Regions from separate parts of the Streptomyces sp. NPDC053432 genome, predicted to be linked through region 3. Evidence: riboswitches for the same ligand, from Rfam matches in the RefSeq annotation. Region 3 holds a riboswitch; each other region holds the start of a gene.
What was found. Region 3 has a riboswitch for cyclic di-AMP ahead of ACZ6Y1_RS14875 (transglycosylase family protein). Riboswitches for the same ligand answer to the same signal wherever they lie in the genome.

Region 1: another riboswitch for cyclic di-AMP. It lies ahead of ACZ6Y1_RS07750 (M23 family metallopeptidase); the one in region 3 lies ahead of ACZ6Y1_RS14875 (transglycosylase family protein).
Region 2: another riboswitch for cyclic di-AMP. It lies ahead of ACZ6Y1_RS13305 (M23 family metallopeptidase); the one in region 3 lies ahead of ACZ6Y1_RS14875 (transglycosylase family protein).

Annotation. Positions count from the first base shown of each region.
Region 1 is NZ_JBVJKF010000003.1:366,006-370,906, reverse strand. Features, by position in the region: gene ACZ6Y1_RS07755 (SGNH/GDSL hydrolase family protein) at 63-848, opposite strand; gene ACZ6Y1_RS07750 (M23 family metallopeptidase) at 1,012-1,962, opposite strand; cyclic di-AMP (ydaO/yuaA leader) riboswitch at 1,965-2,139, opposite strand; gene ACZ6Y1_RS07745 (tyrosine-protein phosphatase) at 2,462-3,253, shown strand; gene ACZ6Y1_RS07740 (aspartate aminotransferase family protein) at 3,340-4,743, opposite strand; gene hpnH (adenosyl-hopene transferase HpnH) at 4,740-4,901, opposite strand, start outside.
Region 2 is NZ_JBVJKF010000006.1:258,338-263,238, reverse strand. Features, by position in the region: gene ACZ6Y1_RS13315 (M16 family metallopeptidase) at 1-1,005, shown strand, start outside; gene ACZ6Y1_RS13310 (M16 family metallopeptidase) at 1,026-2,393, shown strand; cyclic di-AMP (ydaO/yuaA leader) riboswitch at 2,614-2,772, shown strand; gene ACZ6Y1_RS13305 (M23 family metallopeptidase) at 2,786-3,589, shown strand; gene ACZ6Y1_RS13300 (GntR family transcriptional regulator) at 3,791-4,468, shown strand.
Region 3 is NZ_JBVJKF010000007.1:247,354-252,254, reverse strand. Features, by position in the region: gene ACZ6Y1_RS14885 (FtsB family cell division protein) at 1-166, opposite strand, end outside; gene eno (phosphopyruvate hydratase) at 267-1,547, opposite strand; gene ACZ6Y1_RS14875 (transglycosylase family protein) at 1,830-2,522, opposite strand; cyclic di-AMP (ydaO/yuaA leader) riboswitch at 2,525-2,696, opposite strand; gene ACZ6Y1_RS14870 (LysM peptidoglycan-binding domain-containing protein) at 2,973-4,004, opposite strand; gene ACZ6Y1_RS14865 (cytochrome P450 family protein) at 4,108-4,901, opposite strand, start outside.

The DNA of each region.
Region 1 (4,901 bases), on a different contig from region 3:
CGCGTCCCCGCGCTCGCCCGCGCTCCCGCGTTCCCCTGCCCACCCGCTCCCGCGCTCCCCGCCTACAGCGGCAGCAGGTCCGGCCGCTTCGCCTCGACGTGGTCCCCGGAGGACTCCCCGCGCAGCCGGCGGCCGATCCAGGGCACCAGGTGCTCGCGCGCCCAGTGGATGTTGTCCCGGGTCACGTCGACCGAGCCGCGCGGCCGCTCCGGCGGCCACGGCTGGTCGGGGTCGGCCGGCACGTCCAGTCCGAGCACCTGCGCGGCGCGCAGCGCGACGCGGGTGTGTCCCTCGGGCGACAGGTGCAGCCGGTCGGTGTCCCACGCCCGGCGGTCCTGTACGGACTTGAGGGACCAGAGGTCGAGCACCGGGCAGTCGTAGCGGTCGGCGATGGCGCGGACGTGGACGCTGTACGTCGCCACCTTGCCCCGCAGGTGTTTGAGGACCGGTACGCCCCGGGTGTCGAAGCCGGTGGTGATCACGACCCGGCCGACGGCTCCGGTGAGGTCGGCGACGGCCGCCTCGAAGCGCTCCGCCACGTCGTCGGGGTCCGTGCCGGGGCGGATGATGTCGTTGCCGCCCGCGCAGAAGGTCACGAGGTCGGGCGCGAGCGCCTTGGCCCGCGGGACCTGGTCGGCCACGATCTGGTCGAGGAGTTTGCCGCGCACGGCCAGGTTCGCGTACCGGAATTCGCCCTCCGGATGCTGGTCGGCCAGGAGCACGGCGAGCCGGTCCGCCCAGCCGAGATAAGTGTCCCCGGGTCCCGGGTCCCCCACGCCCTCGGTGAAGCTGTCCCCGATCGCCGCGTACGAGCCGATGGTCTTGAGTTTCGTCGTCGTCGCTGCCACGAGACGACATCCTTCACTCTCGTAACCAACCTACGCCAACGTAATGAGGGGTTGACGGGCCGTGATCTTTACCACGCGGGGGATAAGGAATACGTACACGTGAGGCCGGGGCCCCCCTCGGGTCCCGGCCTCACGCGTGTCTGTGCTCCGGCGGCGGCTGCCGTCAGATGCTGACGCCCTTCGCACGGAGGTAGCTCAGCGGGTCGATGTCGGAGCCGTAGGACGGGCCCGTACGGATCTCGAAGTGCAGGTGGGGTCCGGTGGAGTTGCCGGTGGAACCGGAGAGGCCGATGGTCTGGCCGGCGGTGACGCTCTGGCCGACCGAGACGGACAGCGAGGAGAGGTGGGCGTACTGCGAGTAGATGCCGTCCGCGTGCCGGATGACGACCTCGTTGCCGTACGCGCCGCCCCAGCCGGCGGAGACGACGGTGCCCGCGCCGACGGCCCGGACCGTGGTGCCGGAGCTCGCGATGAAGTCGACACCGGTGTGGTAGCCGGAGGACCACATGCTGCCCGCGACCTTGTACTGGGTGGAGATGCCGGTGCTGGCCAGGGGGGCCACGAAGCCGGAGGCCGACGTCTTGGCCGCGGGGGCCTCGGGCGCGGACTGCTGCTGCGCCGGCGCCTCCTGCCCGGCCGCCTTCGGAGCCGTCCTCGGGGCCGCGTCGGGGGCGGTCTTCCGGGCGGTCTGCGGAGCGGCCTTCGGAGCGGTCTTCGGGGCGGACTGCGCCGGAGCCGCCTCGCCCGCACCGCCGAGGTGCAGCTTCAGGCCGGGGTGGATCAGCGAGGGGTTGTCCCCGACCGCCTCGCGGTTGTCGGCGTAGAGCTGCTGCCAGCCGCCGGCCAGGTGGCGCTCGGCGGCGATCTTGGAGAGGTAGTCGCCCGGCACGACCGTGTAGACGGTCGGCGCGCCGGCCTCGGCCCGGAGCGGGGCGGAGACCTGCGGGGCCGCCACGGGGGCCACGGTGGTCGCGGCGGCCGGAGCACCGGCCGCCTGGGCACCTGCGGCTCCCATCAGCGGCAGCGCGAGGGCCGCACCGCCGGTGCCGGCGGCCACGAAGCCGCGCGGTATCGAAAGGGACTTGGGGCGGCGGTGCTTACCCTTTGCAGGCATGTCGCATTCCTCTCCGGCGCCTGCGAGGTGAGCTGTCGGGTTCGGACTGGAGATGTCCGGCAGTACATGGACGGAGCATGTACGGCTTCACCCCTAGCCGTCCCGGGGTCGAGTTCCGGGACAGCGGCTTACCTGGTTCCCCCGCTCCTGCCGCGCGTGAATGGTCGGGTGGTTTCCGGGCGGCGGCAGGATTCGGCGATCCACCCGGATCGGTCGCGAACGTAATCCCAAAAGGCCGCGGCGAACAAGCCGCGAATTTCCTGACGGATTCACAGGGACCGGAAACCGGGGGAATACTGGTCACCCTCCGTCCATTCCCGTCCGTCAACAACCCCTCCGGCGCGGGCATTCGGCTTTCGCGATCAGGCACTCACGGTCACCGTATGATCTGGCTCACGGGGACGTGCCCGATCTCGCCTCCGCTCATGGCAAGTTGCCGCCAAACAGTGTAATTCGGACAGAGCACCCACGAGCAGCATCACGAAACGGAGGAGTTCCCTTGACCCAGCAGATACAGGAGCCGGAACTGTCCGGAGTGCGCAATTTCCGCGATGTGGGCGGATTGCCGACTTCTGATGGACGAAGGGTCAAGACGGGGCGACTCTTCCGAAGCGGACATCTGGCGCATGCCACGGAAACCGATACAGAGTTCCTCGGTTCGCTCGGCCTCCACACCGTCTTCGACTTCCGCAACGGAGCCGACCACGCGCTCGACGGCCTGGACGTGGAGCTGCCCGGCGTGCGGAACGTCAACATCCCGCTCTCGGATCCGGCCGACGGCCGCGAGTTCTGGAAGATGGTCCGCGGCGGCGACCTGGAGCAGCTCCGCTCGATCCTGGGCGACGGGAAGGCGGCGGCCCGGATGACGAACTCGTACCGGGCGATGATCAAGAGCCGTACCGCGGAGCACAGCCGGGTCCTGCACGCCCTCGCCGAGGACAGCGTCCCGGCCCTGATGCACTGCGCCGCCGGCAAGGACCGGGCCGGCCTCTCGATCGCCGTCACCCTGCTCGCACTGGACGTCGAGCGCGAGGCGATCGTCGCGGACTACCTGGAGTCGAACGCTCCGCACCGCCGCTACCGGGTCCGCCGCGGCGACGACTCCGCGGAGGCCCGCTCGCCCGAGGTGATGGAGCTGCTCGCCCCGCTCTTCGACGCCCGCGCCGAATACCTGGTCGCGGCGTTCGACACCATCGAGGAGACCTGGGGCGGCGTGGACCGCTACCTGGCGGAGGGCCTCGGGCTCACGGACGGGACCAGGAGCCGGCTGCGCGAGCGGCTGCTCGACTGACGCGCCGGCCCGGAGGGGAGCGCGCCGCGCGCGCTCGCCTCCCCGCCCGCCCGCCGCCCCCCGCCCGCCTATTCCGCGGCCGCCCGTCAGCGGTTGCCGACCGCCTGCTTGACCAGGGTCCGGCCGAAGTCCCACATGAGACCGGACCCGCCGTGCGCCTCGTCCATGACCTCGCGGAAGGCCCCGACGAACCGGTCGACGTCCCGCTCGTCCACGATCAGCGGCGGGATGAGCTTGATCACCTCCAGGTGGTCCCCGGAGACCTGGGTGAGGATCCGGTGCTTCTGGAGCAGCGGCACCACGACCATCTGCGCGAAGAGCCCCTTGCGGGCCGCCTGGAGCATCGTCCAGCGGCTGCGCAGCCCCAGCGAGGACGGCCGGCCGAACTCGATGCCGATCATCAGCCCGCGCCCCCGGACCTCGTGGAGCAGTTCGTACTCGTCCACGAGCGCGGCCAGCCGCCCGCGCAGCAGGTCACCCATCGCCCGGGCGTTGGCCACGACCTCCTCGTCCTCCATGACGGAGAGCACCGCGAGTCCGGCGGCCATCGCCTGCGCGTTGGAGCCGAAGCTCGCGGAGTGGACGAGCACCCGGTCCATGGACGAGTAGACCTTCTTGAAGATCCAGTCCTTGCCCAGGGTCGCGCCGACCGGCACGTAACCCCCCGACAGCGCCTTGGCCACGCACACCAGGTCCGGCTCCACGCCCGGCTCGTGCTGGTAGGCGTAGAAGTCGCCGGTACGTCCCAGCCCGGTCTGCACCTCGTCGGCGATCAGCAGCGCCTTGTGCCGGTGCAGCAGTTCCTGCGCGGCGGGCAGGAACCCAGGCGGGGCCGCGAGGACCCCCTTGCCCTGGATCGGTTCGACGACGAGGGCGGCCACGTCGCCCTCGCGCAGCTCGCGCTCCAGGGCGTCCAGGTCTCCGAGCGCGATCTTCGTGTCGGGGAGCAGCGGGGCGAAGCCGTCGCGGAAGCCGCTCTCCCCGTTGACCGAGAGCGAGCCGGTGGTCAGCCCGTGAAAGGCGTGGTCGCAGTAGAGGATCCTGGGCCGCCCCGTGGCGTACCGGGCGAACTTCAGGGCGGTCTCCACGGCCTCGGTGCCGCTGTTGCCGAAGAAGACCCGGTCCAGGTGGGGGCTGTACGAGAGCAGCTTCTCGGCCAGCAGGCCGGGCAGCGGCTGGCAGTCGAAGCGGGTGAGGTCGGCGAGCTGCGCGTCCAGGACGTCGTGCAGCGCCTGCCGTACGACGGGGTGGTGGCGGCCCAGGCCCATCACCCCGAAGCCGGCCAGCATGTCCAGGTAATCGTTGCCCTCGGCGTCCCAGAAGTGGGCGCCCTCGGCCCGCTCGTAGACCTTGTCGAAGCCGATGGTGTGCAGCATCCGGGGCAGCTGGTGGTTGAGGTGCCTGGCGTGCAGCTCGTACCGCTCGGCCCCGCGCGCCGCCAGCAGGGCGCCGAGGTCGAAGCCCCTCCCCCCTCGTGGGTCCGCCGTCATGCCGACCGGTCCCGGTTGCCGCTGACGGTCTCGCGGGCCGCACGGAGCGATTCCTTGAGGGAGCCCATGGTGGCGAGGACCGCGGTGGGTTCGTAGCCGCAGTGCGCCATGCAGTTGGCGCAGCGCGGGTCCTTGCCGCGGCCGTACTTGCTCCAGTC
Region 2 (4,901 bases), on a different contig from region 3:
GACCGGATGGGTTCGCTGCTGGCCGCCCTGGACGAGGAGTCCATGGAGAACCAGCGCGACGTCGTCAAGAACGAGCGCCGCCAGCGGTACGACAACGTCCCCTACGGCACGGCGTTCGAGAAGCTGACCGCCCTCGCCTACCCGGAGGGCCACCCGTACCACCACACCCCGATCGGCTCCATGGCCGACCTGGACGCCGCGTCCCTGGAGGACGCCCGCAACTTCTTCCGTACGTACTACGCGCCCAACAACGCCGTGCTGTCGGTCGTCGGCGACATCGACCCCGAGCAGACCCTGGCGTGGGTCGAGAAGTACTTCGGCTCCATCCCCGCGCACGACGGCAAGCAGCCGCCCCGCGACGGCACGCTGCCCGAGATCATGGGCGGGCAGCTGCGCGAGGAGATCGTCGAGGAGGTCCCGGCGCGTGCGCTGATGGCCGCCTACCGGCTCCCGCACGACGGCACGCGCGAGTGCGACGCGGCGGACGTGGCGCTGACGATCCTGGGCGGCGGGGAGTCCTCCCTGCTGCACAACCGTCTGGTACGCCGCGACCAGACGGCCGTGGCGGCCGGCTTCGGCATGCTGCGGCTGGCGGGGGCGCCCTCGCTGGGCTGGCTGGACATCAAGACCTCCAGCGGGGTCGAGGTGCCCGTCATCGAGGCCGCCGTGGACGAGGAGCTCGCCCGGTTCGCCGCCGAGGGCCCCACCGCCGAGGAGATGGAGCGCGCGCAGGCGCAGCTGGAGCGCGAGTGGCTGGACCGGCTGAGCACGGTGGCCGGCCGCGCGGACGAACTGTGCCGGTTCGCGGTGCTGTTCGGCGACCCGCAGCTGGCGCTGACCGCCGTCCAGCGGGTGCTCTCCGTCACCGCGGAGGAGGTGCAGGCCGTGGCCGCTGCCCGGCTGCGCCCCGACAACCGCGCGGTGCTGGTCTACGAGCCGCTGCCGGGCTCCGAGGAGTCCGCCGAGTCCGACGAGAGCGACGAGAACGAGGGGGCGGAGCAGTGAGCGACACCGCAGCCGTCACGATGACCTTCCACCCGCGGCCGCAGGCCGGCGAGGCCAAGCCGTGGGCCTTCCCCGCCCCCGAGCGGAGCGTGCTGCCCAACGGCCTCACCCTGCTGCGCTGCCACCGGCCGGGCCAGCAGGTCGTCGCCGTCGAGATCAACCTCGCCGCCCCGCTGGACGCGGAGCCCGAGGGCCTGGACGGCGTGGCCACCATCATGGCCCGCGCGCTCTCCGAGGGCACCGACAAGCACTCCGCCGAGGAGTTCGCCGCCGAGCTGGAGCGCTGCGGCGCCACCCTCGACGCGCACGCCGACCACCCGGGCCTGCGGGTCTCCCTGGAGGTCCCGGCCTCCCGCCTGCACAAGGCGCTGGGCCTGCTCGCCGAGGCGCTGCGCGCGCCCGCCTTCGCCGACAGCGAGGTCGACCGGCTGGTGCGCAACCGGCTCGACGAGATCCCGCACGAGCAGGCCAACCCGCAGCGCCGGGCCGCCAAGCAGCTCTCCAAGGAGCTCTTCCCGGCCACCCTGCGGATGTCCCGCCCGCGCCAGGGCACCGAGGAGACGGTCGCCCGGATCGACGCGACCGCCGTACGCGCCTTCTACGAGGCCCACGTACGCCCCGCCACCGCCACCGCGGTGATCGTCGGCGACCTGACCGGCATCGACCTGGACGCCGTGCTGGCGGACACCCTGGGCACCTGGACGGGCGACCTCGCCGACCCGCTCCCGGTGCCCGCCGTCACCGCGGACGACACCGGCCGTGTGGTCATCGTGGACCGTCCCGGCGCGGTCCAGACGCAGCTGCTGATCGGCCGCATCGGGCCGGACCGCCACGACCGGGTCTGGGCGGCCCAGGTGCTCGGCACCTACTGCCTGGGCGGCACCCTCACCTCACGCCTGGACAAGGTGCTGCGCGAGGAGAAGGGGTACACCTACGGCGTGCGCGCCTTCGGCCAGGTGCTGCGTTCCACCGCGGACGGCAAGGGCGCCTCCATGCTCGCCATCAGCGGCTCGGTGGACACCCCGAACACCGGACCGGCCCTGGAGGACCTCTGGAAGGTGCTCCGCACCCTCGCGGAGGGCGGACTGACCGACGCCGAACGGGACGTGGCGGTGCAGAACCTGGTGGGCGTGGCCCCGCTGAAGTTCGAGACGGCGGCCTCGGTCGCCGGCACCCTCGCCGACCAGGTCGAGCAGGAACTTCCGGACGACTTCCAGGCGCAGTTGTACGCCCGGCTCGCCGAAACCGGCACCGTGGAGGCCACTTCCGCGGTCGTGAGCGCCTTCCCGGCGGACCGGCTCGTCACGGTCCTGGTGGGTGACGCGTCGCTGATCGAGGAGCCGGTGCGCGCCCTCGGTATCGGTGAAGTGAGCGTCGTCACCAACTGAGATACCCCACCGGCGTCCTCAACTGGCGCTTGAACGGCGGTCCTTGGAGGGGCCCGGGCGGCTTGGCCGCTCGGGCCCCTTTTGTCCGTTTGGTGGCGAGGTTGCTTGTTTGCGGTGTGGCGTACGCAACAAAAGGGCGTGTCTGTTTGGTGATTGGCTGATGATCCGCCTAGCGTCGGCCGTGCTGTCCGTCAGTTGTACGCGCCGCATCCGCGGCACCGGGCAGCGATCGCCGAGTCCCCGTCAGGCGCGAGCCTGGGGAGCCGGGGACCCACATCAGTCCCTGGGGTGAATCGGACCGCCTCGCAAGAGGGGGCCCGTAGGAGACCTTCCTGCTCCGAACCCGTCAGCTAACCCGGTAGGCGAGAAGGAAGGAAAGGATCAGCCCCTTCATGGCGTTTGGCAGTCGTCCCGCCGGCTCCGGCAAGCACCGTGGTTCCAGCCGTCTGAGCCGCAAGACCGCCGGTTACGCCGGCATAGCCGCCCTCGCCACGACCGGCGTCGTCGGCACCATCGCCGCCCCGGCCTTCGCCGCGGACAACGGTGGCAACAACCACTCCCAGGACAACACGCTCGGTGCCGTGGTCGTCGCCGAGGAGCTCCCGAGCGACATCGCCGAGCAGGCCGACTCCCAGCAGCGCGCAGCCGAGCACGCCGCCGCCAAGGCGCAGGCCGAGGCCGACGCCAGGCAGCAGGCGGCGGAGGCCAAGCGTCTCGCCGAGGCCAAGGCGAAGGCCGAGCGCGAGGCCGCCGAGCGCGCGGCCCGCGAGGAGGAGCGCAAGCGCCTCAACACCTTCGTCGCCCCGGTCGAGGGCTCCTACGTCTCCACGCAGTACCACGCGGGCGGCGGCATGTGGTCCTCCGGCAGCCACACGGGCATCGACTTCCACGCCGACGAGGGCACCTCGGTCCACGCGGTCGGCGCCGGTGTCGTCGTCGAGGCGGGCTGGGGCGGTGCGTACGGCAACAACGTCGTCATCAAGCACAACGACGGCACGTACACGCAGTACGGCCACCTGCTGCAGCTGAACGTCTCCGTCGGCCAGCAGGTCACCGCGGGCCAGCAGATCGGCCTGTCGGGCTCCACGGGCAACTCCAGCGGCCCGCACCTGCACTTCGAGGCCCGTACCGGCGCGAAGTACGGCTCGGACATCAACCCCCTGGCCTACCTGCGCTCGCACGGCGTCGACCTCTGATCGACTCCACCGCACCGCTGCGCCACCGAAAGACCCCGGCTCCCCGAGCCGGGGTCTTCGTGTTTCGGCAGGCTTCCCGGGGCTGCCCCGGGTTTCCCATTTCCGGCCGCTCTCGGAAATCATCGTGTGTTGCAATAGAGTCGCAGCAGTAGTGGCACGGCACCGATGAGGGTGTGAGTCGGAAAAGGCGGAGGTCCGGTCTTGCGTATTCCTGCGCACGCGGTATGCACGGCAATTCGCGACGACATCGTCTCCGGGGTCTTCGGGCCGGGCAGCAGACTGACGGAGGAGGTGTTGGCCCGCCGGTACGGGGTCTCCCGCGTCCCGGTCCGTGAGGCGCTGCGGACCCTGGAGTCCGAGGGGTTCGTGACCACGCGGCGGCACGCGGGGGCCTGCGTGGCCGAGCCGACGGAGCAGGAGGCCGCCGATCTGCTGGAGCTGCGGATGCTGCTGGAGCCGCTCGCCGCGGCCAGGGCCGCGCGGCGGCGCACCGAGGCGCACCTCAAGGTGCTGCGGGGCCTGGTCAGGCTGGGTCAGGAGCGCGCCAGGCGGGGCCAGGGGGAGGACCTGAGGTCCCTGGGCGGCTGGTTCCACGAGACGCTCGCGCAGGCCTCGGGCAGCCCGGGGCTGATCGCGCTGCTCACGCAGATGCGGCACAAGGTCGCCTGGATGTACGTGGTGGAGGCGCCGGCCCGGCCGGTGGAGTCCTGGGCGGAGCACGGGGCGGTGGTGGACGCGGTGGCCCGGGGCGACGCCGAGCGGGCCCGGGCGCTGGCGGCGGTCCACGCCGAGCGGGCGGCGGGGGCGCACCGGCTGCGGATCAGGGCGGCGGTGAGCACTTCGCAACCTGCCGTAAACATGTCGAGCGGCCGGCATTAACAGGCGCCGTATACAAAGGTCAGGTATCCCGGTCCCGCGGGCGGAATTCCGGTCCCCGTTTAATTCGGTGCGGGCCGCCGCCCAGGGCCGGTGAATTCGGGCGCACGGAATTCCGGTGTGTGTAATTCGGCTGCGCTTTTACGGGGCCAGGCCCGGGTCGGCGGGTCGGCGAGCCGGCGGGTCCGGGTGCGGCTCCGCCGCCGGGGGTCCGCCCCGGACCCCGCTCCTCAAACGCCGGAGCGGCTGGATCGTCCTCGCTGCCGGCTCGCAGGTGCGGGCCGGAGAGGTGGGTCGTGCTCCCGAAACCGGCAGATGCGCGCCCGCCCCGGCAAAGGCGGGCAAGAGGTGCCGGCCGCGCCCGGAGGCGTGCGCGCCGACCCCACCTCAGCCCCTCGGGCGTTCGAGGAGCGGCGTCGCGCCGGACAGGGGTGCC
Region 3 (4,901 bases):
GCGTACAGAGGACGAGCACCAGGAGGGCCGCGCGTCCGGTGAGCCGGCTGCGGCGGACCTGACGGCGCGACTGGGAGCGGTAGACGTGGGCGGCGGTCCGCTCGCCGAGCTGCTTGAGCCTGGTCGCGGTGGAGAAGGTGGAGAACCGATCCCGGTTCCCGGCCATTGATCCGCCTCCCCTGTGTACACGTACCAACCAATACGTCCCCGCACACGGTACGGGACCGAGTGCGGGGACGTACGGAGGCTAGACCCGGAGGTCCGGATCAGCCCTTGAAGCGGGGGAACGCGCTGCGGCCCGCGTACACCGCGGCGTCGTCGAGGATCTCCTCGATGCGCAGCAGCTGGTTGTACTTGGCGACGCGGTCCGAGCGGGCCGGGGCGCCGGTCTTGATCTGACCGCAGTTCACCGCGACGGCGAGGTCGGCGATGGTGACGTCCTCGGTCTCGCCGGAGCGGTGCGACATCATGCACTTGAAGCCGTTGCGCTGGGCCATCTCGACGGCGTCGAGGGTCTCGGTCAGCGAACCGATCTGGTTCACCTTCACGAGCAGGGCGTTCGCGGAGCCCTCCTCGATACCGCGGGCCAGGCGCTCGGGGTTGGTGACGAAGAGGTCGTCGCCGACGATCTGCACCTTGGAGCCGATGCGCTCGGTGACGGTCTTCCAGCCGGCCCAGTCGTCCTCGAACAGCGGGTCCTCGATGGAGACGAGCGGGTACGCCTCGACGAGCTCGGCGTAGTAGTCGGTCATCTCGGCGGCCGAGCGGGACTTGCCCTCGAACTCGTACTGGCCGTCCTTGTAGAACTCGGACGCGGCGACGTCGAGCGCGAGCGCGATGTCCGTGCCCGGGGTGTAGCCGGCCTGCTTGATGGCCTCGATGATGAGGTCGAGCGCGGCGCGGTTGGACTCCAGGTTCGGGGCGAAGCCGCCCTCGTCGCCCAGGCCGGTGGACAGGCCCTTGGAGTGCAGGACCTTCTTGAGGGTGTGGTAGACCTCGGCACCCCAGCGCAGCGCCTCGGAGAAGGACTCCGCGCCGATCGGGGCGATCATGAACTCCTGGATGTCGACGTTGGAGTCGGCGTGCGACCCACCGTTGAGGATGTTCATCATCGGAACGGGCAGCAGGTGCGCGTTCGGACCGCCGAGGTAGCGGAAGAGCGGAAGGTCGGAGGCCTCGGACGCGGCGTGCGCCACGGCGAGGGAGACACCGAGGATGGCGTTGGCGCCGAGGGAGCCCTTGTTCTCGGTGGCGTCCAGGTCGATCATCGCCTGGTCGATCAGGCGCTGCTCGGTGGCGTCGTAGCCGACGAGCTCGGGGCCGAGCTGCTCGATGACGGCGAGGACGGCCTTCTCGACGCCCTTGCCGAGGTAGCGGTCGGGGTCACCGTCACGGAGCTCTACGGCTTCGAATGCACCGGTGGAGGCACCGGACGGAACTGCAGCACGGCCGGTGCTGCCGTCGTCGAGGCCCACCTCGACCTCGACCGTGGGGTTGCCTCGGGAGTCCAGGATTTCCCGGGCTACGACGACGTCGATGGACGGCACGAGCATCTCCTTCTGGGATGTGACGCTGGGTGTGCGGCGGCATGTCAGGCCATGGGACGGCCTTGCCGCTTAGAGCCTAACCGCCTCCGGGCATTCGGCCTGCCGACCGCCCGGGTCCTGGGACGAAAAAGGGCCCGAATACCCCCGTTCCAGGACATACGACTCTGGAGAAAGGCGCCTTGGCCCGCACACACGCCGCCGCCCGGCGCGTGGAGGGGAAGGCGCGCCGGGCGGTGGGGCTGTCACATGCGGTGAAAGGGCCTGCGGCTAGTGCCGCATTGTTCAGCTGAGCTTCAGCTTCTGACCCGGGAAGATCAGGTCGGCGTCGGACACGATGTCCTTGTTCAGCTCGAAGAGCTTCTCCCAGCCGCCCTTGACGGCGTTGGCGTCGGCGATGGCACCGAGGGTGTCGCCGGCCTTGACCTCGTACGAACCGTTGCCCGTCTTCGGGGCCTCGGTGCGCTCGGAGCGGGTGGTCGGGGCCGGGGTCTCGGAGCGCTTGGGCTCCGTCTTCTTCGGCTCCGTCTTCTTGGTCTCGGTCTTCTTCGGCTGGGTCTTCTTGGTCTCCGTCTTCGGGGTCTCGGTCGAGCCGCCGGTGTAGGAGGAGTTCGACAGACCCACGCCGCAGGACGGCCAGGCGCCCTTGCCCTGGCCCTTGAGGACCTTCTCGGCGATGGCTATCTGCTGTGACTTCGAGGCCTGGTTGGCCTGCGGGGCGTAGGCCTTGCCGCCGTACGCGGCCCAGGTGGAGGAAGAGAACTGCAGGCCACCGTAGTAGCCGTTGCCCGTGTTGATGGACCAGTTGCCACCGGACTCGCACTGGGCGACGCGGTCCCACTCGCTCGCGGTGGCGGCGCTCGCGGTACCCGCGGCCATCAGCGGCGCGGCGACGACGGCGCCGGCGACACCGGCGAGCGTGGCGATGCGGACGGCCTTGGTGGCGCGACGGTGCTTGCCCTTGCCGGAAAGCAGCATGAGGTTCTCCTCACCGACGCCTACGAGGTGAGCTGTCGGGTTCGGGCGAGTGAGTTGCCCGGCCGTGCGACCCAGCGCACGTCTTGACCCCTAGCCGGTTGCCGGCCGTCTCTCAACGGCCGTTCCCGGCACCTACCTTGGTTCCCCCGCTCCTGCCTCCGGCGCTTGACGCGACGACTGTTCCCCCCGTCCGCCGGCAGGATTCGGCGATGCGGTCGAAGGAGCCCGCGGTGGCGGGCGATTCAGAAGGTAGACAGGTCTCTCCCCGATGTTCAACGCGCGGCATCGGGGAGAAACGGCCCCTACTTGCGTCCTTCTCAAAGGCGTTTGCGCAGGTGAGGACGGGGTTTGCGCAAGCCCCGGGGCGGGACACGCCAGTTGACCGGAAGAGACACATGTCTCACTTACAGAAAACCGACAATCAACTCTTACCGGTCAACTGAAGTGCCCTTACTGTCCGGATAGATCCAGGTTCTGTCCGGGCTTGATCAGGTTGGCGTCCCCGCCGATGACCTGCTCATTGGCCTTGTAGAGGGCGTTCCAGCCGCCCTTGACCCCCTTGGCATCCGCGATGGCCGTCAGGCTGTCGCCCGTCTTCACGGTGTACGTGGGCTCCGACGCGGCATCAGGCGTCCCGGGAGTCTCCGGGGCCGGCGTGCCGCGGTGCTTGCCGGTGCCCTCGGCAGTCGTGACGGGCGGTGCGGTCGAGGCGTCAGGCGCCGTGGGGACTCCCGGGTTGGCCGGGTCGGCCGGGTTCGCCGGGGGCAGGCCGGGCGCGGTCGGCGTCGTCGCGGGAGGCGCCGTCGGGGTGCCGGGGTCGGCGGGCTTACCCGAGTTGCCCTGATCGCCCGGGATACCCGGGTTGCCCGGGTTGTTCGAGTTGCCCGGAGTCGTCGGCTCGTCAACCGGGAGGTCCGCCGGGGGCATGACGGGCAGTCCGAGGTTCGGGCCGAGCGGGCCGTCGGCGATCCCCGGGGTCGGAGCCCCGAAATCCGTGGACGGCGGCACGGCCCCGGAGGGCGGTACGACGTCGTCCGGGCGGGAGGGGGTGGGCTTGACACTGCCGTGGTTGCCGGGCTGGCCGGGGTCGACCACGGCGGCGGGGCCCTGCGCGTCCAGCCCGGCGGGCGCCGCGCACATCGGCCACGCCTGCGGGCCCTTGGCCGCGAGCACGCGTTCGGCGACGGCTATCTGCTGGGAACGGCTCGCGAGGTCGGCCCGCTCGGCGAAGTCGAGGCCGCCGGCCTCCCGCCACTCCTCCTGGGTGAACTGGAGGCCGCCGTAGGCGCCGCTGCCGAAGTTGGCACTCCAGCTGCCGCCGCTCTCGCACTCGGCGACCTTGTCCCACGTGGAGGTGTCGGCCGCGCTCGCGCCGGTGGCGGCGAGCAGCGGCAGAGCCAGCGCGGAGCCGGTGACTCCGGCAGTGACGACTATCGCGGGCACCTGACGGGGGCGTCTGTGGCGGCCGTTCCCGGAACGCATGAGGCTGCACCTTTCGCATAACGGCGGGGTAACGGCAGAACCTAGCCGCCCTCGAACGCATGTCACAAGTTCGGCCGGGAACTGACGTCGGATCAGGCGGCCCTCAGTTGTTCGGTACTGCGAAGCGAACGGGAAGAGTGCGCAGGCCACGCATGATGAGTCCGCCGCGCCAGCGCAGCTCTTCCGGTGGAACGGCGAGTTCCAGATCCGGCAGACGCGTCAGCAAACTCGCAAGTGCGGTCTGTCCTTCGAGCCGCGCGAGCGGAGCGCCCAGGCAGTAGTGGATGCCGTGCCCGTAACCGAGGTGCTGATTGTCACTCCGCGAGAGGTCCAGGGTGTCCGGGTCGGCGAACCGCCCGGGGTCCCGGTCGGCCGCCGCGAGGACCACCAGGACCGGATCCCCGGCCGCGATCTCCTCACCGCCGAGGGTCATCGGCTCGGTGGCGAACCGCCACGTCGCCAGCTCCACCGGGCCGTCGTAGCGCAGGAGTTCCTCGATGCCCGTCTCCAGCAGGCCGGTCTCCCCGGCAGCGAGGGAGGCCTGGAGGCGCTCGCGCTGGCCGGGGTTCATGAAGAGGGCGTGCAGCCCGTTGCCGATCAGGTTGACCGTGGTTTCGAAACCGGCGAAAAGCAGGATGAAAGCCATCGCGGTGGCCTCTGCCTCCGTCAGGTGGTCGCCGTGGTCACTCGCCCGGATGAGGTCGGAGATGAGGTCATTGCCCAAATCGTCCCGCTTCCGGTGGATCAGTTCCCCGAGATAGGTGCGCATCTGCTTCACGGAACGGGCGACCCCGCCGCGCGGACCGCCGCCGTGGCGGATCATCATCCCGGCCCAGTCGCGGAAGTCGTCCTGGTCCTCGCGCGGTACGCCGAGCATCTCGCAGATGGCGTAGATGG